4 regions of the Acidovorax sp. GW823-FHT01C06 genome follow, and region 1 is predicted to be linked to each of the others. Evidence: predicted binding sites of a transcription regulator. Region 1 holds the regulator's gene; each other region holds the start of a gene.

What was found. The regulator sigma-54, encoded in region 1, starts transcription at its own class of promoters, with help from an activator protein. The targets are predictions, from matches to a motif close to TGGCANGNAANCTGCTTT.
Region 2: AC1RCS_RS01130 (ammonium transporter) is a predicted target of sigma-54. The motif match lies at 3,610-3,627, and genes of this name have one in related genera.
Region 3: nirB (nitrite reductase large subunit NirB) is a predicted target of sigma-54. The motif match lies at 2,320-2,337, and genes of this name have one in related genera.
Region 4: AC1RCS_RS06135 (circularly permuted type 2 ATP-grasp protein) is a predicted target of sigma-54. The motif match lies at 3,202-3,219, and genes of this name have one in related genera.

Annotation. Positions count from the first base shown of each region.
Region 1 is NZ_JBXAKN010000005.1:284,865-291,879, forward strand. It holds gene AC1RCS_RS13625 (THUMP domain-containing class I SAM-dependent RNA methyltransferase) at 1-1,154, opposite strand, end outside; gene AC1RCS_RS13630 (acyl-CoA thioesterase) at 1,151-1,633, opposite strand; gene AC1RCS_RS13635 (RNA polymerase factor sigma-54) at 1,725-3,314, opposite strand; gene lptB (LPS export ABC transporter ATP-binding protein) at 3,487-4,272, opposite strand; gene lptA (lipopolysaccharide transport periplasmic protein LptA) at 4,269-4,925, opposite strand; gene AC1RCS_RS13650 (thiol:disulfide interchange protein DsbA/DsbL) at 5,136-5,792, opposite strand; gene AC1RCS_RS13655 (SPOR domain-containing protein) at 5,872-6,516, opposite strand; gene argS (arginine--tRNA ligase) at 6,526-7,015, opposite strand, start outside.
Region 2 is NZ_JBXAKN010000001.1:244,466-251,480, reverse strand. It holds gene AC1RCS_RS01145 (GMC family oxidoreductase) at 1-1,308, shown strand, start outside; gene AC1RCS_RS01140 (antibiotic biosynthesis monooxygenase family protein) at 1,329-1,679, shown strand; gene AC1RCS_RS01135 (hypothetical protein) at 1,716-2,048, opposite strand; gene AC1RCS_RS01130 (ammonium transporter) at 2,222-3,577, opposite strand; gene AC1RCS_RS01125 (sulfite exporter TauE/SafE family protein) at 3,943-4,701, shown strand; gene AC1RCS_RS01120 (ABC transporter substrate-binding protein) at 5,067-5,831, shown strand; gene AC1RCS_RS01115 (amino acid ABC transporter permease) at 5,866-6,648, shown strand; gene AC1RCS_RS01110 (amino acid ABC transporter ATP-binding protein) at 6,645-7,015, shown strand, end outside.
Region 3 is NZ_JBXAKN010000010.1:210,482-217,496, reverse strand. It holds gene nirB (nitrite reductase large subunit NirB) at 1-2,146, opposite strand, end outside; gene AC1RCS_RS20005 (bifunctional protein-serine/threonine kinase/phosphatase) at 2,479-4,242, shown strand; gene AC1RCS_RS20000 (MFS transporter) at 4,458-5,675, opposite strand; gene AC1RCS_RS19995 (methyl-accepting chemotaxis protein) at 6,193-7,015, shown strand, end outside.
Region 4 is NZ_JBXAKN010000002.1:126,506-133,520, reverse strand. It holds gene AC1RCS_RS06145 (RidA family protein) at 1-419, opposite strand, end outside; gene AC1RCS_RS06140 (DNA internalization-related competence protein ComEC/Rec2) at 576-3,125, shown strand; gene AC1RCS_RS06135 (circularly permuted type 2 ATP-grasp protein) at 3,242-4,753, shown strand; gene AC1RCS_RS06130 (alpha-E domain-containing protein) at 4,755-5,714, shown strand; gene AC1RCS_RS06125 (LysR family transcriptional regulator) at 5,769-6,731, opposite strand; gene AC1RCS_RS06120 (carbon-nitrogen hydrolase family protein) at 6,814-7,015, shown strand, end outside.

The DNA.
Region 1 (7,015 bases):
CGCATCTTGCCGGGCAGCTTGAGGTCGGGCGTGAGCATCCAGGCCGTCCAGCCGCTGTAGTTCTTCTTCCAGTGCGCGGCCAGCTGACTGAAGAACTCGCCGCCATCGTCGGTATGGGCTTCTTCACGGCCCACGGCCAGGCCCTGGGCACGGTCGGCCGCGCGCTCGCTGGCATTGCGGCCCGCGGCACCGGCCGCGGCGATGCGTTCGCCGTACGGGGGGTTCAGGAGCATCACGCCGGGCTGCTCGCACGGCGGCATGCGCTGCAGCGCATCGCCTCCGCGCAGCTGCACGGCGCCCGCCACGCCGGCGCGCTCGGCATTGCGCTCGGCGAAATCCACCATCCGGAAGGCGACGTCACTGCCGAAAATAGGTACAGCGCTTGTCTGTATTGCGCCTTCAGCTTCATTTTTAATAGCAGACCAGACATGGGCCTGGTAGGGCAGCAGTTTCTCGAACGCAAAGCGGCGCAGCCTGCCCGCCGGAATGCGGCAGGCAATCTGCGCGGCCTCGATGGCGATGGTGCCGCTGCCGCAGCAGGGGTCGTACAGTGGCTGGGGGTTGTCGCCGTGGGGGTCCCAGCCGCTGGCGGCGATCATGGCGGCGGCCAGGGTTTCCTTGAGCGGGGCGTCGCCCTTGTCCTCGCGCCAGCCGCGCTTGAACAGCGGCTCGCCCGAGGTGTCGATGTAGATGGTGGCTTCGTCGGTGGTCAGGTGCAGGTGGATGCGCACGTCGGGCCACTGCGTGTTCACGTCGGGGCGCACGCCGCTCTTGGCGCGAAAGCGGTCGGCCACCGCGTCCTTGACCTTGAGCCCCGCGAAATTGAGGCTCTGCAGCGGGCTGTGCTGGGCGGTCACCTCGACCTTGAAGGTCTGGCGCGTGGTGAACCAGATTTCCCAGGCCACGTCGCTGGCGGCGGCGTAGAGGTCGTTCTCGGAGCGGTACGGGCGGTGCGCCAGCTGCACCAGCACGCGCTGGGCCAGCCGGCTGTGCAGGTTCAGCAGCAGCGCGTCGCGCCACGAGGCGCGCAGCAGCACGCCGCCCCGGCCCACCAGCAGGTCCTGCCCCGTGAGGCCGGTGATGCCGTGCACTTCGTCGGCCAGGAAGCCCTCCACACCGGCGGCGCAGGGGAGAAAAAGTTGGAGTTGGTTCATGACGATGGTGAGGATACGCGCTCGGAAAGTGCGTGTGAATCCGGCGTGCCGCCACGGGCCAGCAGCAACTGGCGAATGGAGTCCGGGATCGGCGCCACCTTGCGGCCGGCCTTGCCGATGAAAACGATGCCGATCTTGCCGCGCGCCACCTCGCGGCCCGAGGTCTTCTCGGTCATGCAAAAGACCAGGTCGAACCCATAGCGGTTGAAGTCCGCAGGCGCCATCTCCACGCGCATGGTCTCGCCGTGGAACCCCTCGGACTTGTACTGCGCCACGATGTCTCCGACCACGATGGACAGCCCGCCCACGTCGGCCTCGGGGTAGCCGAGTGACTGGAAAAACCGCACCCGGGCCTCGGACACGAGGCTCAGCAGCTGCGCGTTGTCCAGGTGCCCGCCCTGGTTGACGTGGCTGATGTAGATCTGCATTTCGGTGACGAAACCGAAGTGCGCGGGAAGGTCGAAGACGATGCGGGCCATGGACGGGGTGGCGAAGTGAGAGGGAAAGACGGCAACGGAGCGGAAAAACGGGCCACCAGGCGCATGCGCCGTGCACACGCCCGCACGGCGCCTACAGCGCCTTGCGCAGATTCGCCGGCGCGATCTTGAGCGCCTCGCGGTACTTGGCGACGGTGCGGCGCGCGCACTCGATGCCCTGCTCCTTGAGCATCTCGGCGATCTGGCTGTCCGACAGCGGCTTGGTCGGGCTCTCGGCGGCCACGAATTGCTTGATGAGGGCGCGCACGGCGGTGCTCGACGCATTGCCGCCGGTCTCGGTGCCCAGGCCCGAGCCGAAGAAGTACTTGAGCTCGTAGGTGCCGATGGGCGTGGCCATGTACTTGGCCGTGGTCACGCGGCTGATGGTGGACTCGTGCAGGCCCAGCTCGTCGGCGATGTCGCGCAGCACCAGCGGGCGCATGGCGAGTTCGCCGTGGGTGAAGAAGTTCTTCTGCCGCTCCACGATGGCGCGCGAGACGCGCAGGATGGTGTCGAAGCGCTGCTGGATGTTCTTGATGAACCAGCGCGCCTCCTGCAGGCGCTGCTGCATGCCCTGGTGGCCCTCGCCGCCCTTGTGGCCGCGCAGGGCGCCGGCATAGATGTCGTGCACGCGCAGGCGCGGCATCACGTCGGGGTTGAGCTGCACGATGAAGTTGTGCTGCCCGTCGCGGCCATTGGCGCGCCCGGCCTTGCGCACGATCACGTCGGGGATGATGATGTTGCGCTCCACGTCGGCGAAGCGGCGCCCCGGGCGCGGCTCCAGCCGGGCGATCAGCGCCATGGCGGCGCGGGTGCGCTCCTCGCTGTCGCCGCAGGCCTGCGTGAGGCGGCGCACGTCGCGCCGCGCCAGCATCTCCAGCGGCTGCTGGCACACGCGCAGCGCGGTCTGCACGGTGTCGGGGTCGATGTCGCTGTCCTCGTCGGCGGCCAGCGCCTTGAGCTGCAGCGTCAGGCACTCGGCCAGGCCGCGCGCGCCCACGCCCACGGGCTCCAGGCTCTGCAGCAGCCGCTGTGCCACGGTGAAGCGGTGCACCAACTCCTCGATCTGCTCCAGGTCGTCGGGCCCGGCCAGGCTGATGGCCAGCTCTTCGAGCGGATCCTCCAGGTAGCCGTCGTCGTTGAGCGATTCGATCAGGAAGCGCAGCGCGGCGCGGTCGATCTCGGACAGGCGCAGCGCCAGCGCCTGTCGGTGCAAAAAGGCGGTCAGCGATTCGTGCGTGCGGGCCAGCTCGGTGGCGTCGGCCTCGTCGCCTTCGGCGTCGTTGCGGTTGCGGGCGGGGGCGTCGCCGCCCCACTCGGCGTCGTTGGGCGCCATCTCCACCGTGCCGTCGCCGCTCCAGTCGGGCTCGTCGGCGCCCGCGCTCGGTGTTTCAGCATCATTTTGAGCCTCAGCGCTGGTACTGCTTGCGCTGGTAGCTCCTGAAAAAATAGCATCATCCGCGCTGTAGTCGTCGGCCTGGGCCGGCGTATCGGCGGCTTCCAGGCCAAACTCCTCGCGCGGCGCCTCGTCGGCGTTGCGTTCGAGGAACGGGTTTTCGTCGAGCATCTGCTCGACTTCCTGCGAGAGTTCCAGCGTGGACAACTGCAGCAGCCGGATGGACTGCTGAAGCTGGGGGGTCAATGCAAGATGCTGCGAGACGCGCAGCGAGAGTCCAGGTTTCATTGATTGAGCGCCGCCGGGCCGCCCCAAGGCGCGAAGGCCCCCTCGGGGGGCAGCGAACCACGCGCAGCGGGGAGCGTGGGGGTACCGTACCGCGCCGCCGGGCCGCCCCAAGGCGCGAACGCCCCCTCGGGGGGCAGCGCAGTACACGAAATGACAAGCGTGGAGGCCATGTCTACATGCGGAAATGTTCGCCCAGGTACACCCGGCGCACTTCGGCGTTGTCCACGATCTCGGACGGCGTGCCCTGGGCCAGCACCTGGCCATCGCTGATGATGAAGGCGTGGTCGCAGATGCCCAGCGTCTCGCGCACGTTGTGGTCGGTGATGAGCACGCCGATGCCGCGCGCCTTGAGGAAGCCGATGATGCGCTGGATCTCGATCACGGCGATGGGGTCGATGCCCGCAAAGGGCTCGTCCAGCAGGATGAAGCGCGGCTGCGTGGCCAGCGCGCGGGCGATCTCGACGCGGCGGCGCTCGCCGCCCGACAGGGCCATGGCGGGCGAGGCCCGCAGGTGGTCCACGCGCAGCTCCTGCAGCAAGGCCGTGAGACGCTCTTCGATGGCCTCGCGCGACAGCGGCTTGCCGTCGTCGTCCGCGCGCTGCAGCTCCAGCACCGCGCGCACGTTCTCTTCGACCGTGAGCTTGCGGAAGATGGAGGCTTCCTGCGGTAGGTAGGACAGCCCCAGCCGCGAGCGGCGGTGGATGGGCATGTGGGCCACCGAATGGCCGTCGATGCGGATGTCGCCCGCGTCGCTGCGCACCAGGCCCACGATCATGTAGAACGAGGTGGTCTTGCCCGCGCCGTTGGGCCCCAGCAGGCCCACGACCTCCCCCTTTTGCACGACCAGCGACACATCCTTGACGACCTTGCGGCTGCCATACGACTTGGCCAGGTGCTGCACCTCCAGGCGGCTGCCCGCCTGGGTGTCAGGACCGGGGCTGACGGGCTGCGCGCTCACTTGGAGCCGCCGCCAAGGCTGTTGCTGGGGCGCAGCACCGGCGCCGATGCCGGGGGCGCGGCCTCCGGCGCGGCGGTACCGGCGGGCGGGTCCTTGGGCGCGAGCACCGCACGCACCCGGCTGCCGGGCGCGGGCGCATCGCCCGCCGCATTGGTCGCGGGGGTGCGCTTGCCGTCCACGGTGAACACATCGGTGAGGTTGTTGTAGACGATCACGGCGCCGGTGATCTCGTCGCTGAGGACCGCCCCGCGGTAGCGGCGCAGCTCGGCGCGGGTGATGAAGCGCACGTTGTCGGCCTTGCCGTCGTACTCGATGACTTCGCTCTCGCCTTCGATGAACTCGTCCGGCGCGCCCGCCACGGTATCGCGCTTCTGGCGGAAGAAGGCCCGCTTGCCCGCCTCGGCCGTGACCACGCCGTACTGGTAGCCGTCGGCGTCCTGGCGCACGTCCAGCCGCGCGCCGCGCAGCACGATGGAGCCCTTGGTCATGACCACGCGGCCCGAGAACACGCTGGTCTGCTTGAGCTCATCGTGTCGCAAGGCGTCGGCCTCGATGTTCATGGGCTTGGCGCGGTCGGCCTTTTCGGCGTGCGCCGCGCCCAGATGGCAGGCCAGGGCGACAAGCAGGAGGTGGGGGAGGATGCGGTAGTTCATAGGGCACGAATCTTGCAGGTCATTGTAGCCACCCCACGGCGTGCGCCATGAAAAAAGCCCGCATCCGCGGGCTTCTTCTTGGGGCATCCGAGGCCGTCGGCGCTTGGAAGCCGACGCCTGCACCCGTGGAGCCGGCGCTGCCGGGCCGCCGGGTGCGTTCCCCTGGGCAGGAAGGCGGCTCACGAGGGCCACGCTTCCTTCAAGGAGGCGTCACCCCTTTTTCGCCGTGGCGGCCAGGTGCTCCACCACCTGCAGCACGTTCTGCATGTTGCCGGCCATGGTGCCATCGGTGTAGTACTTGCCGGCCACGCCCATGGAAGGCACGCCTTCCACGCCATACGCGTCCTGCAGCTGCGACGCACGGCGCACCTGGTTGGACACGGTGAAGGAGCCGTAGACCTCCTTGAACTTGGCGGCATCGACCCCCTGCTGGGTCACCCAGGCCAGGATTTCGTCGTCCTTGGCCAGCTTCTGCTTTTCCACATGGATGGCGCGGAACACCTTGGCGTGCAGCGCGTCGAGCTTGCCCATGCCTTCGAGCGTGTAGTAGAGCTTTTGCTGCGGCACGAAGCTGGCATTGAAGGCCACGGGCATGCGGCGGATGCTCATGTCCTTGGGGGCGCTCTTCACCCATGCGTCGAGCGTGGGCTCGAAGGCGTGGCAGTGGGGGCAGCTGTACCAGAAGAATTCGATCACATCGACCTTGCCGGCGGGCGCATCGGGCGCCACGGGCTTGTCCAGCCGCTTGAAGTCCTTGCCCTCCTTGAACTGGCGGGCCTGGGCCAGCGCGGGGGTGGCCACTGGCAGCGTCAGGGCGGAAGCGGCAACCGCCGAGGCGGCGGACAAAGAAAACTCACGGCGTTTCATGGCAAAGACTCTCCTGGTTCTGGTCTGGGGGATGTGAGCCATGCCCCCGCAAAAAGTTCAGCTCCCGCTGCGCGGCAGTTCAGCGCTGCACCCGCACCAGGGCCGATTCCACCCCGGCGCCGTCGAGCTTTTCCTTGAGCTGCTCGGCATCATCGCGCTTGGTGAACGGGCCCACGCGCACGCGGAACACGGCCCGCCCATTTTGCTCGCGCTCGCTCACCCGGGCCTCCCAGCCCAGCATGGCCAGCTTGGCGCGCTGGGCATCCGCATCGGCCTGGGTGCGGAATGCCCCGGCCTGCACGAAGTAGTCGAACGGGTCCAGGTTGCCCTTGGCGGCGGCCTTGGCGACGGCCAGATCGCCCAGCGGGTCGGCGCCGGGCTTGCTTTCGGCCTTGGCCGCCTCGGGCTTGCTGGCAACCGGCTTGGGCGCGGAGGCGGCCGCCCGCACCTCGGGCGCCGCCGCGGAGGCGGGCGCGGAAGCCGCCGCCACCGCCGGCGCGGGGGGACGCGCGGGGTTCTTGCCGTACAGCGGAGAGTTCGGGTCCCAGTTCTTGTTCTTCTGGGATTCGGCGGCATCCATGTCCACGCCCCGCCCGTTGCCCTTGTTGAGGAAGGGCACCGGCACCTTGGTCACGTACACGGCCACCGCCAGTGCGGCCCCCAGGCCCACGATGACCCCGACGATGAAGCCGATGATGGTCCCACCCGTCTGTTGTTTCTTCATAGTGACTGCTTACATTCTGGCCGGAGCCGACACGCCCAGCACGGCCAGGCCATTGTGCAATACCTGCGCGGTGGCGGCGACGAGGGCCAGCCGGGCCCGCTTGACGGTTTCATCGTCCACCAGGATGCGCTCGGCGTCGTAGTAGCTGTGGTAGCTGGCGGCCAGGTCGCGCAGGTAGAAGGTCACGTCGTGCGGCGCCTCGCCGTCGGCGGCGGCGGTGAGCATCTCGGGGTACTTGGCCAGCTGCAGCATCAGCGCCTGGGCCTGCGGGCCTTCGAGCGCCGACAGGTCCGCGCCCTGGAGCGAGGCCACATCGCCGCCGCCCTGCTCGGCCCAGCCGCGCAGCACCGACTGGATGCGCGCGTGGGCGTACTGCACGTAGTACACCGGGTTGTCGTTGTTCTGCGCCACGGCCAGGTCCACGTCGAAGGTGTACTCGGTGTCGGGCTTGCGGCTCAAGAGGAAGAAGCGCACCGCGTCCTTGCTGGTCCATTCGATC
Region 2 (7,015 bases), on a different contig from region 1:
CCCTACTTCCGCCGCCACGAGGACCACTGGCGCCTGGACCAGCCCGATGGCGTGAATGAAAATTTCAAGCGCCTGCACGGCAACAAGGCCACGGGCAGCTCCGGCGAGTGGCGCGTGGAAAAGCAGCGCCTGCGCTGGGACGTGCTGGACGCCTTCGCCCAGGCCGCGCAGCAGGCCGGCATCCCCGCCACCGACGATTTCAACGGCGGCAGCAACGAGGGCGTGGGCTACTTCGAGGTCAACCAGAAAAGCGGCTGGCGCTGGAACACCGCCAAGGCCTTCCTGCGGCCCACCTGCTACGGCCGCCCCAACTTCGAGATGTGGACCAGCGCGCAGGCCGCCAAGCTCCTCATCGAGACGCAGCCCGACGGCAGCAAGCGCTGCACGGGCGTGTTGGTGTGGGACGGGCATGAGATGGTCACGGCCCGCGCCACGGGCGAGGTCATCCTGAGCGCCGGTGCCGTCAACTCGCCGCAGCTGCTGCAGCTCTCGGGCATCGGCCCCTCCGCGCTGCTGCGCCAGCACGGCATCGACGTGGTGCACGACCTGCCCGGCGTGGGCGCCAACCTGCAGGACCATCTGCAGATCCGCGCGGTGTTCAAGGTGGGCGGCGTGCCCACGCTCAACACCATGGCCAGCTCGCTCTGGGGCAAGGCCAAGATCGGGCTCGAATACGCGACCAAACGCAGCGGCCCCATGAGCATGGCGCCCTCGCAGCTGGGCGCCTTCACGCGCAGCAGCGCCGACCAGCCCTGGCCGAACATCGAGTACCACGTGCAGCCGCTGTCGCTCGACGCGTTTGGCGAGCCGCTGCACAGCTTTCCGGCCTTCACGGCCAGTGTGTGCAACCTCAACCCCACGAGCCGGGGCACGGTGAACATCAAGAACGCCGACTTCAAGGCCGCACCGGCCATCGCGCCCAACTACCTGAGCACCGCCGAAGACCGCCAGGTGGCGGCCGACAGCCTGCGCGTCACGCGCCGCATCGTGGCCCAGCCCGCGCTGGCCAAGTACCGGCCCGAGGAATGGAAGCCCGGCGTGCAGTTCGAGAGCGACGAGGACCTGGCGCGCCTGGCCGGCGACATCGCCACCACCATCTTCCACCCCGTGGGCACGACGAAGATGGGGCGGGATGATGACCCGATGGCCGTGCTGGACTCGCAACTGCGCGTGCGCGGCATTGCGGGCCTGCGGGTGGTGGACGCGGGGGCCATGCCCACCATCACCAGCGGCAACACCAACTCGCCCACCCTGATGCTGGCCGAGAAGGCGGCGGAGTGGATCATCCAGGCGCGGCGCGCGGCATAAGCGTGGGTACCATCGCGCCCATGTACTCCTCCACCTTCATCTTCGCCACCAAACAGTTCGACGACGCCTTCCACCGCCTGGACGAGGCGATTGCCACCGCCGCCCGCTCCATCGACGGCTACCTGGGCGAGGAATCGTGGGAGGACACGGGCAAGGGCCTGGTGTCCAACGTGTACTACTGGCAGTCGCTCGAGGCCCTGCAGGCATTGATGCAGCACCCCGCCCACCTGAAGGCCAAGGCGGCGCAAGCGCAGTGGCTCAACGGCTACCAGGTCGTGATTGCGCAGGTGCTGCGCACCTATGGCGACGACAAGCTGGCCGGGCTGCTGCCTACGGCGGGCCTGTTCGTGCAGGGCGCGGCAGCGCACTGACACCACCCGGGCAACGGCCACCCGGCCGCAGCGCGGTCAGCGAATCCCTCCCACATAGCGGGGAACCTCCGGCGCAGGCTCTGGCGGCGGCGGCGCCATGCGCTGGCGCACCGCCTGGGTGGCCACATCCAGCAAGGGGCGGCGCGGGGCGGCGGGTGGCGCGGCATGGATGGCCTGGTCCAGGCGGTCCGCCCATTCGGTGAGTTCGGGCGCGTTGTCCTCCTGCGCGCGCTGGCGCGCGAACCGCACGATCTCCAGCGCGTACTCGGCGTTGGCCGCCATCCACTCGGTGTCGGTCACGCGCCCCGTCTTGCGGCGCAGCAGCACATGCAGGTGGGCGGCAATGGCGAGCTTGTCGGAATCGGGCATGGTCGGCTCCTTACTGCATTTCAGTCATCCATTGCGCTGCGCACAACCCGCGGCGAATGAAACCGGTGCGGCCCAGGCGCGGGCCGCCGCGCTGGCTGCGCCCCCCGGCCCGCATTGCGCGGCGGTGCGAGAGCGGGGGAAGGCCCGCAGGGCCTCGGGAGAGCGGGCTTCATTCAGCCGCCCAGGTGTTCGCGGTGCTGGGCGATGTCGAGTCCGGTCTGCTCGCTCTGCGCATCCACGCGCACACCCATCGCAAAATTGATGATCCACAGCAGCGCGGCCGTCACCACCAGGCTGTAGGCCATCACGGCGCCCACCCCGATGGCCTGGGTGAGCAGGCTGCCCTGCACGCCCCCCACGGTCTTGCTGGCCAGCACCCCCGTGAGCAGCGAGCCCACGATGCCGCCAATGCCATGCACGCCAAACACATCCAGCGAATCGTCGGCACGCAGCAGGCGCTTGAGCCCCGTGGCCCCCCAGTAGCACGCCAGCCCGGCCACCAGGCCAATCACCACCGCCGAGCGCAGCGTGACGAAGCCTGCGGCGGGCGTGATCGCCACGAGTCCCGCGACCAGGCCCGAGCACAGCCCCAGCAGCGAAGGGCGCCCGCGCACCACCCACTCGCCCAGCATCCAGGACAGCGCACCAGCGGCGGCGGCCAGGTGCGTGACCGCCATGGCCAGGCCCGCCCGGCCATCGGCCGCCACGGCCGAGCCCGCGTTGAAGCCGAACCAGCCCACCCACAGCAGGCCCGCGCCCGCCATGGTGAGCCCCAGGTTGTAGGGCTCGAAGGGCTCGCGGCCATAGCCCGTGCGGCGGCCCAGGAACCACGCGCACACCAGCCCCGCCACGCCCGCGTTCACGTGCACCACGGAGCCCCCGGCGAAATCCAGCGCGCCCATCCGCGCCAGCCAGCCCCCCGGCTCCCACACCCAGTGCGCCACCGGGGCATAGACCAGCAAGGTCCACAGGCCGATGAAGATCAGCATGGCGGAAAACCGCATGCGCTCGACGAACGCGCCCACCAGGAGCGCGGCCGTGATGATGGCGAAGGTGAGCTGGAACATGGCGTACACCGATTCGGGAATGTGCGGCGCGACATGGCTCACGGCGAGCTTGCCGCCCGCCAGGTCGAAGTCCAGCCCCGTGAACCCCGCGCGCTCCCAGCCGCCCACCCAGGCGTTGCCGGGCGTGAACGCCAGCGAGTAGCCCGCCCCGAACCACAGCAGGCTGACCAGCGCCGCGATGGCGACCACGCTGGCCATGGTATTGAGCACATTCTTCTTGCGCACCATGCCCGCGTAGAACAGGGCAATGCCGGGCAGCGTCATCAGCAGCACGAGCGCCGTGGAGGTCATCATCCAGGCGGTGTCCGCCGCGCTGACGGCGCCGTGCGCCACCAGGCCAGGGCGCGCCAGGGGCGCGGCGGGGGCCGCCGCCACCTCGGGCACGGCCTGCGCCAGTGCGCTGGCGCATAGCCCCAGACCCAACGACACGACCGCGATGAACCGGTGGTTGACTGCCCGCATGAAGGCTCCCTTTCGCAAATTGTTACAAGCGCATTGCATGAGCCGTGCCAACCCGCGAACCCCGATTCGTGGCCCCGCGCGCGGTTTTCCCGCCCCACAACGGGGGCGGGAAACCCCCAATGCACCAGTGGGGTGCAGCCGTTACAGTTGCAGCACTCGAAAGCGCGCTTCGGTGTGCCAAGCGAGGGGCCCGAGGAGACATCCTTTCTACCAATAACCAAATTTCAAGCACCCAACGAGGTGCGTTTTTTTTCAGGCGCTGGCGATCCCAGCGCCTTTTTCTTGCCCGTTCGTCGCCGGGCCCGGTGCGCTGGTCTCTGTATCTGTTCCTAAATCCATAGCAGGCTGGGTGCGAAAATACTGCGATGGAATGGATTTTTATTACCCTGGCCTCGCTGCTCGCGGGCTTCGTGGACGCCATCGTGGGTGGCGGCGGGCTGGTGATGGTGCCGGCGCTGTTCGCGGCTTTTCCGGGGGCGCCACCGGCCACGCTGCTGGGCACCAACAAGGCCGCCTCGGTGTGGGGCACGGCCATGGCCACCTGGCAGTACAGCCGCCGCGTGCAGATCCGCTGGCCGGCGATGCTGCCGGCCGCGGCGGCCGGTTTCGCCGGCTCGTTCGCCGGCGCCTGGGCGGTGACGGTGATGTCGGCCGACTTCCTGCGCAAGCTGCTGCCCCTGGTGCTGCTGGGCGTGCTGGCCTACACGCTGGCCAAGAAGGAACTGGGGCGGCACCATACGCCGCGCTTCGCGGGCCGCGCCGAAGTGCTGGCGGCCTGCCTGATCGGCGTGCTGATCGGTTTCTACGACGGGTTCTTCGGCCCGGGCACCGGCAGCTTCTTCGTCTTCCTGTTCGTGCGGCTGCTCGGCTACGACTTTCTCAATGCCTCGGCCTCGGCCAAGCTGCTCAACTGCGCCACCAATGTCGCCGCCATCGTGCTGTTTGCCGCCAAGGGTCACGTCTGGTGGCACTTCGCGGTGACGCTGGCCGTGGCCAACGTCGTGGGCAGCCTGCTGGGCACGCACCTGGCGCTCAAGCACGGCACGGGTTTCGTGCGCGGCATCTTCATCGTGGTGGTGAGCACGCTGATCCTCAAGACGGGGTACGACGCGTTCTTGAGATGACCCCCTGAGTCGCCTTCGGCGCCTTCCCCCTGAAGGGGGACGCCCCCAGCGCGGCGGGGCAGCCCTTGCGCGGGGGCACTGGTCTGGCTCGCGCCGGTAGCGCAGACCGCGCCCTGTAGACGGAGGCGTAGCGCCTGCGTCCGGTTGGGGACACCGCTCTAAACCTGTTGTGAATTGGCACACAACGGGGCTTTGAGGGTTGTCCGCAGGCCCAAGGAAAAAATTCGCATATTTATAATCGTTACTACTTGATGACGGCAGACTTCGCGTTTCGCGATGCCTGTGCATCCGATCCACCAGCCTCCGGCCTGCTACCCGCATGCCGGATTTTTTGTACCTGAAATACCCCCGACAGGACCCATCCCATGAAATTGTTCAAGGCTGTTGCCACCGCCCTCGCGCTCTGCGCCGCTTTCGCTTCTGCCCAGGCCCGCACGCTGGACGAGGTCAAGAAGGACGGCAAGATCCTCATCGCGACCGAGGGGCAGTTCGCTCCGTTCAATTTCTTCAACGGCACCACGCTGACCGGCTTCGAGGTGGAGACGGCCGAACTGGTGGCCAAAAAGATGGGCCTCGCGATCCAGTGGAAGACCCTGGGCTTCGATGCGCTGCTCACCGGCCTGCGCCAGGACCGCTGGGACCTGGTGATCGCCTCGCACGGCATCACCGAAGAGCGCGCCAAGGCCGTCACCTTCACCGACCCGCACTACTGCTCGGGCGGCATGATCATCGCCATGGACCCCGCCATCAAGAGCGCCAAGGACCTGGCGGGCAAGGTGGTGGCCGTGCAGACCGGCACCAGCTACCTCGAGAACGTGCAGAAGGTCTCGTCCATCAAGGAAATGAAGAACTTCCCCACCGACGTGGATGCCCGCAGCGCGCTGAACTCGCGCCGCGTGGACGCCTGGGTGACCGACCGCTTCGTGGCCAAGGCCGTGGCAGAGAAGAACCCCGGCGCCGGCTTCAAGCTCGGCGACATGCTGTTCATCGAGCGCATCGCCGCCGCCGTGGCCAAGGGCAACAGCTCGCTGGCCGCCGGCTGGAACAAGGCGCTGGCCGAAGTCATGGCCGACGGCAGCTATGCCGCGCTGTCCAAGAAGTATTTCAACGAAGACGTCCGCTGCCAGTAAGCACGACCCGCTTGTAGTCACAGGGGTCTTTTTCATGCTCACCGCCTTTTGGCCGCAGCGCTGGAGCCGCCAGCAGCGCAGCAACGCCACGCTCGTCTCGGCCGTCATCCTGATGGTGCTGGTGCTGGCACTGCTCGGCAAGCTGCTGTCCTTCCTGCCCGAGCCCATCGGCCCCAACGCCCAGGCGTTCTCCGACGGCGCGCGCACCACCCTGTGGCTCACGCTGATCAGCGGCAGCGTCGGGCTGGTGCTGGGAACCGCCGCCGCGCTCGCCCGCACCGCGCGTTTTGCCGCCGTGCGCTGGGTGGCCAGCTTCTACATCTGGGTCATCCGCGGCACGCCGCTGCTGGTGCAGATCCTGTTCGTGTACTTCGCGCTGCCGGTGCTGGTGCCGGGCCTGAACCTGCCCGACTTCGCGGCCGCCGTGCTGGCGCTGGGCCTGAACGTGGGCGCCTACAACGCCGAGGCCATTCGCGCCGGCCTGCTGGCCGTGCCGCGCGGCCAGACCGAGGCCGCCAAGGCCCTGGGCCTGGGCCGCATGCATGTGTTCCTGGACGTGGTGTTTCCACAGGCCTTCAAGATATCGCTGCCGCCGCTGGTCAGCAACTTCGTGGCGCTGCTCAAGGACTCGTCGCTGGCCTACGCCATCGGCGTGGTGGAGCTGACCAACGTGGGCAACCGCATCCAGTCCGCCACGTTCCAGCCCATTGCCACGCTGTCCACCGTGGCCATCACCTACCTGCTGCTGACCACCCTGGTCACGCAGATCTCGAACGCGGTGGAATACCGCTTCGACGTGGAAGGCCGCAACCAATGACACGCCAGGCCACACCCTTCATCGTGGTGGACCGGGTCTGCAAGTCGTTCGGCGCCCACCAGGTGCTGCGCGATGTGTCCACCGTGTTCAACACCGGCGAGGTCACCGTGATCATCGGCGCCTCGGGCTCCGGCAAGAGCACGCTGCTGCGCGCCATCAACCGGCTCGAACCCCATGACTCCGGCCGCATCACCATCGGCGGCGAGGAAGTCACCGACGACCTGGCCACGCTGCAAAAGCAGCGCAGCGAGGTCGGCATGGTGTTCCAGCAGTTCAACCTGTTCGGCCACATGAGCGTGCTGGACAACGTGACCCTGGCGCCCCGCCGCATCCGCCGCACGCCGCGGGCCCAGGCGAACGAGCAGGC
Region 3 (7,015 bases), on a different contig from region 1:
CGCCGTTGCCGGCCACGTACATCTCCCAGCCCGAGTCCACACCGATGATGCCCACGTCCTTGATGCCGGCCTCGGCGCAATTGCGCGGGCAGCCGCTCACGGCGAACTTGACCTTGTGCGGGGCGTACATGCGCCACATGGCGCGCTCCAGGTCCTTGCCCATTTGCGTGCTGTCCTGGGTGCCCATGCGGCACCACTCGCTGCCCACGCAGGTCTTCACGGTGCGCAGGGCCTTGGCGTAGGCGTGGCCGCTGGGCATGCCGATGTCCTTCCACACATTGACCAGGTCTTCCTTCTTCACGCCCAGCAAATCGATGCGCTGGCCACCCGTGACCTTGACGGTCGGGATCTTGTACTTGTCCACCGCGTCGGCGATGCGGCGCAGTTCGTCGGCCGTGGTCTCTCCCCCCCACATGCGCGGGATGACGCTGTAGGTGCCGTCTTTCTGGATGTTGGCGTGGCTGCGTTCGTTGATGAAGCGGCTTTGCGGATCGTCCCTGGCCTCCTTGGGCCAGGTGCTGATGAGGTAGTAGTTGACCGCGGGGCGGCAGCTGGCGCAGCCATTGGGCGTCTTCCATTCCATGAACCTGAACACGTCGGCGATGGTCACCAGCTTGGCTGTGCGGATCGCATCGCGCACGGCCTGGTGGCCGTGGTCGGTGCAGCCGCACATGGCCTTGGTCTTGGGCGTGGCGCTGTAGTCGCCGCCCGCCGTGAACATGATGATCTGCTCCACCAGACCGGTGCACGAGCCGCAGGATGCGCTGGCCTTGGTGTGCTTGCGCACTTCGTCCAGCGTGAACAGGCCTTTTTCCTTGATGGCCTTGCAGATGGCGCCCTTGGTCACGCCGTTGCAGCCGCAGACCTCGTCGCTGTCCTGCATGGCGGCGGCCTTGCTCTGGCCCTGGTGGCCCGTGTCGCCCAGATGCGATTCGCCGAACATGAGCTTGTCGCGCAGGTCGGTCACGCTGCGGCCGTCGCGCAGCAGCTTGAAGTACCAGCTGCCGTCCACCGTGTCGCCATACAGGCAGGCGCCCACCAGCTTGTCGTCCTTGATGACGAGTTTCTTGTACACACCGCCGAAGGGGTCGCTCATCACGATTTCCTCGGTGCCTTCACCGCCCTGGAAGTCGCCGGCCGAGAACAAGTCGATGCCGGTGACCTTGAGCTTGGTGGAGGTCAGCGAGCCCTGGTAGCGGCCGATGCCGAACTCGGCCAGGTGGTTGGCCAGCACCTTGCCCTGCTCGAACAGCGGGGCCACCAGGCCATAGGCAATGCCCCGGTGCGCGGCGCATTCGCCCACGGCGTAGATGCGTGCGTCGGTGGTGGTCTGCAGCGTGTCGCTCACCACAATGCCGCGGTTCACGTGCAGACGCATCTTTTCAGCCAGCGCGGTGTTGGGACGGATGCCCACGGCCATCACCACGAGGTCGGCGGGCACCTCGGTGCCGTCCTTGAATTTCACACTGGCCACGCGGCCATCGGCGTTGCCCACGAGTTCCTGCGTCTGCGCACCGATCAGGAACTGCATGCCGCGCTGCTGCAGCGAATCCTGCAGCATCTTGCCCGCCACGTCGTCGAGCTGGCGCTCCATGAGCCAGCCCGCCACGTGCACCACGGTGACCTGCATGCCGCGCTTCATGAGGCCGTTGGCGGCCTCCAGGCCCAGCAGGCCGCCGCCGATGACCACGGCGTGTTTGTAGGTGGCGGCGGCGTCGATCATCGCCTGGGTGTCGGCGATGTCGCGGTAGGCCAGCACACCCTTCAAGTCCTTGCCCGGCACGGGCAGGATGAACGGGTTCGAGCCGGTGGCCATGATCAGGCGGTCGTATTCGGCGGTGATCACATCGCCTGCGGCACTGGTCGCGCTGACCACGCGGCGCACGCGGTCCACGTCGGTCACCGTGAAGCCGGTGTGCAGCGTGATGTGGTTGTCGGCATACCAGGACCAGTCGTTCAGAATGATCTCGTCGATGGTCTGCTCGCCGGCCAGCACGGGCGAGAGCAGGATGCGGTTGTAGTTGGGGTGCGGCTCGGCGCCGAACACCGTGATGTCGTACAGATCGGGGGCAATCTTGAGCAGCTCTTCCAGCGTGCGCACACCGGCCATGCCGTTCCCCACCATCACCAGCTTGAGCTTTTTCATCGTGACTCCGTCCGTTGCGCCGCCGGGGCGGCGCGAAAAACAAAAAAGGCGTCCACACGATGCTGCTTCGAATGCGATTCGAAACGGCATGTGGGGACGCCTTTGTCCGTACAACTCCTCGGTGCGCCATTGCACGGCTGAATTGCGGGACCCCGCAGGGTCGTTGCCTACGTTAAGCAATGCTTGTGCCAGTCGCCCTGCACGCATCTGGGGCGCGGGCTGGCGCCGGGCCCGGAGAATGGGGCAGGCCGGGGCCGGACCCGTGCCGCCCCGCGCACCCGGCGGGCGCGGCATGCACCACCTTGGGCATGAAACCTGCATGGAGCTGGTGCATGAGTTTTGAACTGGACTTTGGCTACACCTCGCAGGCCGGGCGCAAGGCGTTGAACGAGGACTTCGCCGCGCTGGTGTCCGGGCAGGGGCGCGAGCGCGAGCGGGGTGCCATCGCCGCCATCGCCGATGGCGTGAGCACCGGCGGCAATGGCCGCGAGGCCGCCCAGACCACGGTCAACACGCTGGTGAACGACTACTTCGCCACGCCCGACACCTGGGACACCACGGTGGCGCTGGACCGCATCCTGTCCGCCCACAACGGCTGGCTCGCGTCCATGAACCGGCGCCGCCAGCCCGCGGTGGGGCTGACCACCGTGACCGCGCTGGTGCTGCGCGGCCAGTCGTATACGCTGGCCCATGTGGGCGACACGCGGGCCTACCTGCTGCGCGGCGGCCGGCTGCAGCAGCTGACCGCCGACCACGTGATGTCGCAGCACGACTTCGCCCACCAGCTCACCCGTGCCATGGGCCTGGATGACCATGTGGTGGTGGACTACAGCCAGGGCGAACTGCACAGCGGCGACCTGTTCGTGCTGCTCTCCGATGGCGTGCACGGCAGCCTTCCCGTGCGCGAACTGCGCCAGCTGCTGCGCCAGGGCGGGCCGGCGCAGGCCCTGAGCGACGGGCTGGTGCAGGCCGCGCTGCGCCGTGGCAGCAGCGACAACGTGACCGCGCTGATCGTGCAGGTGCAGGGCGTTCTGGAGGCCACACTGCAGGATGAATCCCGCCGTGCGCAGGACCTGCCCGTGCTGCCCCTGCTCAAGGTGGGCGACACCGTGGATGGCCTCACGGTGACGGCCCTGGTGGCCGACAGCGGCATCCACCGCATCTACCAGGTGCGCGACGGGGCCACGCAGCGGCTGTATGCCCTCAAGACCCTGCTGCCCGCGCGCGCCCACGACGTGGAAGAGCGCGCCACGCTGGCGCACGAGGCCTGGGTGGCGCGGCGCATGCAGTCGGGCCAGGCCGCAGCCCATCTGGCGCGGCTCAACGACTGGCCATTGGGTGCCACCGGCACGGGCGACGGCGCGGGGGCCAGCGCGTTTTACCTGCTGTACGACTGGCATTCCGGCGACACGCTGGGGCAGCGCCTGCGCCACCGCCAGCACCTGGCCGTGGGGCAGGCCGTGACGGTGGCCGTGCAGGCCGCGCGCGTGCTGGGCTGGCTGCACCGCCAGGGCGTGGTGCACCGCGACATCAAGCCCGACAACCTGCACCTGGGCGACGACGGCGTGCTGCGCGTGCTGGACCTGGGCGTGGCCCTCTCGGGCCGCGAGCCCGAGGCCACCCGCCGCCTGCACGCGGGCACCCCCAGCTACATGAACCCCGAGCAGTGGCCGGGCTACGAACGCAACGGCGATCCCGCCGGCCAGCTGCCCGACGCGGGCAGCGACCTGTTCGCGCTGGGCGTCACGCTGTACCAGCTGCTCAGCCACGGGCGCCTGCCCTATGGCGAGGTGGTGCAGTACCAGCTGGGCCGCTACCACCGCGACCCTGTGGCCCCCAGCCGCCACAACCCGGGCGTGCCCATCTGGCTCGACCAGATCGCCCTGAAGGCCGTGGCGCGCCACCGCGCGCAGCGCTTCGAGACGGCGGAGGAGCTGCTGCTGGCCCTGGAGCGCGGCGCGTCGCGGCCCCTGTCGGCCCCCGGCCCCCAGCCCCTGATGCAGCGCGATGCCACGGCCCTGTGGAAGATCGCGCTCGCGGTGAGCGTGCTGGTGAACCTGCTGCTGATCTACTGGCTGCTGTTCCTGCCCCGGTAGGGGGCGGCAATGGTGGCTTTTTGCTATTAAAAACATAGCTGCTGGCGCCGATGGAGAAAGCGCTAGGGCCTGTTTTTACTTCAAAATAACATCGCGGTGGTGCGCGGCCTCTGAAGCCGCCCCGGCCCCTGCCGGGATGCCGGGCAGGGGCTTGTCCTTTCGGGCGGCCCGTGCCCGCGCCCCCGTGGGCAGGCACAAGGCAAGGCCGCAATGCCTCAGGAGGAAATCCTGGCCCGTCCGCCGCGTTCGGCCCAGGTCCGCGTCCAGCGGATCTGCATCACGCGCAGCAGCAGCAGCATGGCCAGCGCACACACTGCGATGCCCACGAAACCCCACAGGTAAGTGCCCGTGTACTGGCGCGAGATGCCCATGCCGTTGGGGATGAGGCCGCCGCCCAGCGCGCCGATCTCACCGATCATCGAGCCCGCCACCGCCGTGGTCAGCGGCCAGCGCAGCGGCACCAGCTGGAACAGTGCGCCATTGCCCGCGCCCAGCGCTGCAAAACACACCAGGAACAGCAGCATGGTGATGGGCAGCGAGTTCTCTGCCAGGCCGCACAGCACCATGCTCACGGCCGTGATGGCGAGCACGCCCGTCAGTGTGTTGACGCCGCCCCAGTGGTCCGACAGCCAGCCGCCGAATATGCGCAGGGCCGCGCCCAGAAAGGCCGCCATCATCGTGAGCTGGCCTGCCTGCACCTTGCTCACGCTGAACTGGTCGTAGAAGTAGCTGGGCAAAAAGGCGGTCAGGCCGATGAAGCCGCCAAACGTCACGGCGTAGATCAGGCTGAAGGCCCAGCCGTCCTTCTCGAACAGGCAGGCAATGTGTTCACGAAAGCTGCTGTGGGCCGCGAGGTCTGGAGGTTCCTTCGCGTAGACGGCCATCACCAGCGCGGGGATGGCCACGCTCACGGCGGCAAAGCCATACACGGCCTGCCAGCCGAACTTTTGCGCCAGCGCGGGGGCGAGCAGGGCGGCCACCGCCGTACCCACGTTGCCGGCGCCCACGATGCCCATGGCCAGGCCCTTGTAGCGCGGCGGAAACGAGCCCGAGCCCAGCGACAGCGCCACGCCAAAGCTGGCGCCCGCCACGCCCAGCAGGATGCCCATGGCCAGCAGGTCGTTGTAGGTGTGTACGAACATGTAGCCAAAGCCCATGGCCAGGAAGATGCCGGCCATCTCGACCAGCGTGGCGTTCTTGCGGCCGATGTACTGCGCCAGGATGCCCAGCGGAAAACGCATGAGCGCGCCCGCGAAGATGGGGATGGACAGCATCATGCCCATCTGCGTGGGGGTGAGCTGGAAGGCCTCGCGGATGAACGGCGCCATGGCACCGTTGATCACCCAGATTGCGCACGAGAAACCGAAATACAGAAAGGACGACCACAGCGTGGGCGCGTGGCCGGACTTGAGGAACTCGCGAAATTGAAGCATGGCGATCTTGCGCAAAAGGGCCGTGGTGCCTGCCGCAAGCACACCCCAGCCGGGCAGAAAAACAAAAAGGCGCCTGCATGGACTGCTCGGGCTGTGTCCCAGCCTGTGCCTGCCCATGAAGACGCCAACGTCCTGTTCGCCCAATCCGCCGTTGCACCGGGCTGACACGCGGCCCGCATTGGCCGCAGGCTTCCTCAAGCAATGGCTGTGCCAAGCCGGTGCATTGCCAAAGCGCAAATGGAACCCAGCCCGGGCGCCATCATGCGCCAGCGTTCGCTGCGGCCGGGATGGGTGCCCGGCCGGCGGGGTGTCTGGAATGGTGCAGCGCAACGCACCAACCCGGTGTGGGCGCGATGCACCTGTTTGGGGAATTTTGGCGCGGCACGGCCCGAATTTGTTTCAGGATTGCAAGTTCCTGGATTAGCATGGTTTGCATCCGTGCCTGGCGTGTCTCGTGGTGCCAGGGGGCGGTGGACCGAGCAACGGCCTATTCCCATTCTTTGATGAGGGACCCACCATGCGCGTCAATCTGCCCGTCAGCACCCAGGAATATGCGTTTCCCGCCGGCCAGACCCTGGTGTCCACCACCGATCTCAAGGGGCGCATCCTGTACTGCAACCCGATGTTCATCGAGGTCAGCGGGTACGAAAAGGAAGAACTCCTGGGCCAGCCGCACAACATGATCCGGCACCCGGACATGCCCGAGGAGGCGTTTCGCGACATGTGGGACACCATCGCCAGCGGCGCACCCTGGTCGGCGGCTGTCAAGAACCGGCGCAAGGACGGCTCTTTCTACTGGGTGATGGCCAACGTGACGCCCCTGATGCAGGGCGACCAGCCCACGGGCTACATGTCGGTGCGCACCGAGGCCACGCGCGAAGAGATCCAGGCGGCCGACCGGCTGTACCGGCAGATGCAGGCCGAGAAGCAGGCCGGCACGTCCGTGCACGTGCTGCGCGCGGGCCAGCTGGTGAAGAACACGTCCTGGGGGCGCGTCGCCGGCTGGGTGCGCCTGGGGCCCCTGGGCAAGATGATGCTCTGCACGCTGCTGCTGGTGCTCGCCTCGTTCGGGGCCGCATGGCTGGGCGGGCATGCGGTGACGCTCGCGTCCGGGGTGGCGTGGGTGGCCGTGGCGCTGCTGGCGCTGGCCATGGCGGCCTACCTGCACAAGGTCACGGTCGCGCCGCTGGCGCAGATGCTGCGATGGGCCAACCGCATGGCGGCAGGCGACCTGACGCAGAAGATCAGCGCCACGCGCAGCGACACGGTGGGCGACCTGCAGAAGGCGCTGGCGCAGCTCAACGTGAACCTGCTGTCCATCGTGCGCGACGCGCGCCAGG
Region 4 (7,015 bases), on a different contig from region 1:
CCCATGGGGATCTGCGCCACGCCGAAGGCGCTGCGTGCATGGACGCCGTTTTCGCCAAAGACCTGGCCCAGCAGCTCGCTGGCGCCGTTGGTCACCAGATGCTGTTCGGTGTAGTCGCCCGTGGAGTTCACCAGGCTCATCAGCTTGACGATGCGCCGCACGCGGGTGAGGTCGCCGCCGCAGGCCGCCTGCAGGGTGCCCAGCAGGTCGATGGCCACCGCGCGGGCAGCCTGCTTGCCTTCGTCGGTGCCGATGTCGCGGCCGAACTGCGCCACCCAGGGCTTGCCGTCCTTGCGCGCGATGTGGCCGCTCAGGAACACGAGATTGCCCGTCTGCACGTAGGGCACGTAGGCGGCCGCGGGCACCGACACGGGGGGCAGGGTGATGTTGAGTTCCTTCAGCTTGTCGTAAACGCTCATGGTCTTCCTCGGTATGAAGTCAGTGAAAGGGATGGTGGGACGGCCGGTGCGGCGCTGCCGGCCATGCTGGCGGCACCGGGGGTGGCCGCGAGTGTTACACAGCCCGGTGCGCGGAATCCAGCGGCAGCGGCCCTGGCGCCGCATTAGCATCAGCCCATGCCCGCCATAAGCACCACTAATGCGATTGCGCCAGCCCCTGCGGGCACGGTTGGCGCGGGCGCCGCGGCCCCCGTGCCCTGGCTGGTGCCCGCATTGTTGCTGGGGGCGGTATCGGGTGCTGCGCTGCAGTTGCAGCAGCCCGCGCTGTGGCCCGCGGCCGCCTATGCGGCGCTGCTGGTGGTGGCATGCGCGCTGGGGTGGTGCGCGCGCGTGGTCCACGGGCGCCCTCGTGCGGCGGCGGGGCGCGGGGCCCGCGCGGCGGCCACCGTGCTCGCGCTGTGCGCCGGCGCGCTGGCGATGTTCGCGGGGGCCGGGCTGCGGGCCGTGGACTACATGGAAGAAGGCCTGGCGCCCGCGCTGGAAGGGCAGGACATCCGTGTCACCGGCGTGGTGGCCGCCATGCCGCAGGCCAACGAGGCCGGAACCCGGCTGCGCATGGACGTGCAGGCCGCGCGCCTGAACGGCTCCCCCGTGGCCCTGCCCACGCGCATCGAAGTGGCCTGGTACGGGGGGCCGTTCCTTGATCCCGGCGGAGCGGTGGACCTGCAGCGCCAGCCGCCCGCCTTGAAGGCGGGTGACCGCTGGGCGCTGACGGTGCGGCTGAAGGCTCCGCACGGGCTGCGCAACCCGCACGGGTTTGACTACGAACTGTGGATGTGGGAGCAGGGGGTGCAGGCCACGGGATATGTGCGCGCGGGCCCCAGGGATGAGCCTCCGGTGCATCTGCAATCGACCTGGCGGCATCCCGTGGAGCGGCTGCGGCAATCCGTGCGCGACGCGATCCTGGACCGCCTGGCCCGCGACGTGCACGGCGACGACCCCGCCCGCGCACGCATCGCGGGCGTGGTGGCGGCTTTGGTGACGGGTGACCAGCGTGCCATCGACCGTGCCGACTGGGACGTGTTCCGCGCCACGGGCGTCGCGCACCTCATGAGCATTTCGGGCCTTCACATCACGCTGTTCGCATGGCTGGCCGCGCTGGCGGTGGGGGCGTTGTGGCGAAGGTCCACGCGGCTGTGCCTGGCGGTGCCCGCGCCGTCCGCCGCGCTGGCCGCCGGGGTGGCGCTGGCCGCGGCGTACGCCGTTTTCAGCGGCTGGGGCGTGCCTGCGCAACGCACGGTGACCATGCTGGGCGCCATCGCCCTGCTGCAGCTGTGCGGCCGCCGCTGGCCGTGGCCGCAGGTGTGGCTGCTGGCGTGCGCGGCCGTGGTGGTGGCGGACCCCTGGGCGCTCGCGCAGGCAGGCTTCTGGCTCAGCTTTGTCGCCGTGGGTATCTTGTTTGCTACTAATTCAGTAGCTGATGGCGCTTATCCATCCAGCGCCAGGCAGCGTTTTCATGCCTTGGTGCGCGAGCAGTGGGTGGTGACGCTGGCCCTCACGCCCCTGACCCTGCTGCTGTTCGGCCAGGTGTCCGTGGTGGGCTTTGCCGCCAATTTGGTGGCGATTCCCTGGGTCACCCTGGTGGTCACTCCGCTGGCACTGGGCGGGGTGCTGTGGCCGCCGCTCTGGAGCCTGGCCGCCTTCGGCCTGCAGCCGCTGGCGGTACTGCTGCAATGGCTGGCGCAGTGGCCCTGGGCCGTGCTCCACATGCCCGCGGCGCCGCTGTGGGCCGGCGTGCTGGCCGTGGCCGGGGGTGCGCTTGTGGCCGCGAGGTTGCCCTGGCGTCTGCGGTGGCTGGCCCTTCCGCTGCTGTGGCCCGCGCTGTGCTGGCAGCCCGCGCGGCCGGCGGCGGGACAGTTCGAATTGCTGGCGGCGGACATCGGCCAGGGCAATGCGGTGCTGGTGCGCACCGCGACCCACACCCTGCTGTACGACGCAGGGCCGCGTTTCAGCCGCGAAAGCGACGCGGGCCACCGCGTGCTGGTGCCGCTGCTGCGGGCGCTGGGCGAGCGCGTGAACGTGCTCATGCTCAGCCACCGCGATGCCGACCACACGGGCGGCGCGGCGGCGGTGCTGGCCCAGCAGCCGGGGGCCGAACTCACTGGTTCGATCGAGGCTGAGCACACGCTGCAGGCACTGCGCCCCGTCAGGCCCTGCGTGGCGGGCCAGCGGTGGACATGGGATGGCGTGTCTTTCGAGGTGCTGCACCCGGGGGCACAAGACGCCGCCGCGCCCACCGCCCGGCCCAACGCGCTCAGTTGCACGCTGCGCATCGCGGCCGCCGCAGAAAAAGGGGAAACGGGCTCCGTCGCGCTGCTGGCCGGTGACATCGAGGCCGCCCAGGAGCAGGCCCTGCTGGCGCGGGGCGCCGCGGTGCAGGCCGACGTGCTGCTCGTGCCCCACCACGGGAGCAAGACCTCGTCCTCGCCGGCGTTTCTGGAGGCCGTGGCACCGCGCACTGCTTTGGTGCAGGCGGGCTACCGCAACCGCTTTGGCCACCCTGCGGCCGAGGTGCTGCAGCGCTACCGGGAGCGGGGGATCCGCGTGGTGGAGTCGTCCCGCTGCGGGGCTGCCGCGTGGTCGTCGGCGCAACCCGCGCGGGTGGCGTGTGAACGCGACGTCGGCGCGCGGTACTGGCAGCATCGCATGGCACCGTGGCCGGAGTGATCTGCGGGCGCGGCGGGCCCGCCGGCCTGCCGATGCACGGGGCCCCGGAAAGATTTTGAGCTGGTTCGGGGAGTGCGGGCGTACAACTTGCTATCCTGACAGCAGGAGGCCAGTTCATGCAGAAATTTGACGAGATGTACGCCATGCTGCCTTTCGATGGCAGCGATGTGCGGGAACACTACAAGCGCTATGCGCAGTGGTTGAACAAACAGCCCCCTGACGTGATGCAGGCCCGCCGGGCCGAGGCCGAGATGATCTTCCGGCGCGTGGGCATCACCTTTGCCGTCTACGGCGCCAAGGATGAGGGCGGGGCGGGCAACGAGCGGCTGATCCCGTTCGACCTGATTCCCCGCATCATCCCGGCCCACGAGTGGAGCAGCATGCAGCAGGGGCTGGTGCAGCGGGTCACGGCCCTCAACCGCTTCATCCACGACGTGTACCACGGCCAGGACATCATCCGCGCCGGCATCGTGCCCGCCGATCTCATCCTCAACAATGCCCAGTACCGGCCGGAGATGGCCGGCGTGCAGGTGCCCAAGAACATCTACGCGCACATCGCCGGCATCGATATCGTGCGCGCCCCCAATGCACAGGGCGAGGGCGAGTACTACGTGCTGGAGGACAACCTGCGCGTGCCCAGCGGCGTGAGCTACATGCTCGAGAACCGCAAGATGATGATGCGGCTCTTCCCCGAGCTGTTCAGCCTGCACAAGGTGGCGCCGGTGGCGCATTACCCCGACATGCTGCTGGAGACCCTGCGCGCCAGCGCGCCCGCCACGGCCGACGAGCCCACGGTGGTGGTCCTGACACCCGGCATGCACAACAGCGCGTACTTCGAGCATGCCTTCCTGGCCCAGCAGATGGGGGTGGAGCTGGTCGAAGGACAGGACCTCGTGGTCAAGGACAAGTTCGTCTACATGCGCACCACGCGCGGCCTGCAGCGGGTGGACGTGATCTACCGCCGCGTGGACGACGACTTCCTCGACCCGCAGGTGTTCCGCCGCAACTCCACGCTGGGCTGCCACGGCCTCATGGAGGCGTACCGCGCCGGCAATGTCGGCATCTGCAATGCGGTGGGCACGGGCGTGGCCGACGACAAGTCGGTCTACCCCTACGTGCCCGAGATGATCCGCTTCTACCTGGGCCAGGAGCCCATCCTGAAGAATGTGCCCACCTGGATGTGCCGCAAGCAGGACGACCTGCAGCACGTGCTGGCGAACCTGAAGGACCTGGTGGTCAAGGAAGTGCACGGCGCGGGCGGCTACGGCATGCTCATCGGCCCGGCGGCCACGCAGGCCGAGATCGAGGACTTCCGCCGCGCGCTGCTGGCCAACCCGGCAGGCTACATCGCGCAGCCCACGCTTAGCCTGTCCAGCTGCCCCACCTACGTGGAGAGCGGCATCGCGCCGCGCCACATCGACCTGCGCCCCTTCGTGCTCAGCGGCCGCGAGGTGCAGATGGTGGCGGGGGGGCTCACGCGCGTCGCGCTGCAGGAGGGTTCGCTGGTGGTGAATTCCTCGCAGGGCGGCGGGACAAAGGACACCTGGGTGCTGGGGGAGCACACCGCCGCGCCGGCGCTGCAGTCGCAATCCATGGGCGGCATGACGCAATCACAGGGAGGATTCTGAAATGCTGAGCCGCACCGCCGACCATCTGTTCTGGATGTCCAGGTACACCGAAAGGGCGGAAAACACCGCCCGCATGCTCAACGTGAGCTACGAAACCTCGCTGCTGCCCCAGTCCGCCGACGTGGCGCAGGAAGGCTGGGAAGGGCTGCTGTCCATCAGCGAGCTGATCCCGGCCTATGCCGCCAAGCATGGCAAGGTCACGCCGCAGTGCGTGCTCGAGTTCATGGTGCGCGACGGCGACAACCCCTCGTCCATCCTCTCGTGCCTGCGTGCCGCCCGCGAAAATGCGCGGGCCGTGCGTGGCGCCCTCACCACCGAGGTGTGGGAGACGCAGAACCAGACCTGGCTGGAACTGCACCGCCAGCTCGAAGGCAGCGCCTTCGAACGGGATCCGGGGCAGTTCTTCGAATGGGTGAAGTACCGCTCGCACCTGTCGCGCGGCGTGGTGCTGGGCACCATGCTGCAGGACGAGGCTTTTCATTTCCTGCGCATGGGCACCTTCCTGGAGCGGGCGGACAACACCGCGCGCCTGCTGGACGTGAAGTTCCATGCGGTGAAGAACGACTTCTTCGGCCGGGCCAGCGAGCGCAACCAGGAGAACGACTTCTACCATTGGAGCGCCATCCTGCGCAGCGTCTCGGCCTTCGAGGTCTACCGCAAGGTCTACCGCGACGTGATCACCCCCGGCCGCGTGGCCGACCTGCTGATCCTGCGCCGCGACATGCCCCGCTCGCTGCACGCCTGCCTGCGCGAAGTGGTGGACAACCTGGGCGTCGTGGCCAATCAGCAGTCGGCTGAAACGCAGCGCCGCGCGGGCCGCCTGCTGGCCGACCTGCAATATGGCCGCATCGACGAAATCCTGTCGACAGGGCTGCACGCGTTCCTCACGCAGTTCCTTGACCGGGTCAACGACCTGGGAGGGGGCATCAGCCGCGACTTCCTGGTGACCACGGGCGACTGAGCCGGCGCGGTACCGAAAGAAACCCCGCACGGCAGGCGGGCGCAGGCTGGGGGCTCAGGCCCCCGTGGCAGCAGATCCCTGGGGCCACTGCTGCGCCACGATGGTGCGGACATGCGCCACCGCCGAATCGCGGAGCGCATCGGTGCGCCAGCCGAGCTCGATGGCATAGCGCGGCATGGCGATCGGGCAGGGCAGAACCTGCAGGCCGGTCATCCGCGCGATCGCCTGGGCCGCATGCGCGGGCAGCGTGGCGACCGCGCGGGTTCCCGCCAGCAGGTAGGGCAGGGCGGCGAAATGCGTGGTGGATGCAATCACACGGCGCTTGTGGCCCGTGGCGGCCAGCACCTCGTCCACCACGCCGATGAAGCCGCCCGACGAGATGAGCACATGCTCGCGGTGCACGTAGTCCTCCACGCTCAGGCCGGGCGGGGCTGCGCCGCCGCGCCGCTTGCCCGCCCTGGCGACGGGGCCCGGCGCCACTGCGTCGATGAGGCAGGCGTACCCCCCTTCGCCCAGCGCCTGGTGGCTGAGCCAGCGTGTGGCGAATCCGCCGGCCGTGATCGCCAGGTCGATCTCGCGCGCCATGAGCATCTCGGCCACGATCTGGCTGTGCGTCTGCCGAAAGGCCAGGCGCAGGCCGGGCGCGTGCTGCGCCACGGCCCTCACCAGCGCCTGGCCCATCGCGATCTCGAAATCATCCGACATGCCGATCACCACGGACCGCACCTGATAGCGCGTCTGGGGCGTGGAGCCCAGGGCGAGGCTCTCCCTGCATTTGTTCAGCGCTTCGCTGATCACGGGCTTGAGCTCCTGCGCGCGCAGCGTGGGCGCCAGGCCACGGCCAGTGCGGGTGAACAGCGGGTCGCCATATACATGGCGCAGCCGTGCCAGCGCCGCGCTCACGGCCGACTGGGTCACGCCCAGCCGCAGCGCCGCGCGCGTGGCCCCACCTTCCTCGTGCAAGGCCTCGAAGACGCGCAGGCCGTTGAGATCAAATCCGATATCAATATTATTCATATCACTAAGCAACGGTGGCGGATTGATTCATCTTAGGGCTTTGGCAACACTGGGGGACCTCTTTCTCCCAAGGACTTCCACCATGCCCCTCACGACCGTTGCCGCCCTGCAGATCGGCTCTTCCCCCGCGGGTACCGCGCAGACGCTGGCCGATGTGCTCGCCCACGAGGCCGATATCCAGGCATCGGGCGTGCGGCTGGTGGTCATGCCCGAGGCCCTGCTGGGCGGCTACCCCAAGGGCGAGATCTTTGGCACGCGCCTGGGCTATCGCCTGCCGGAAGGGC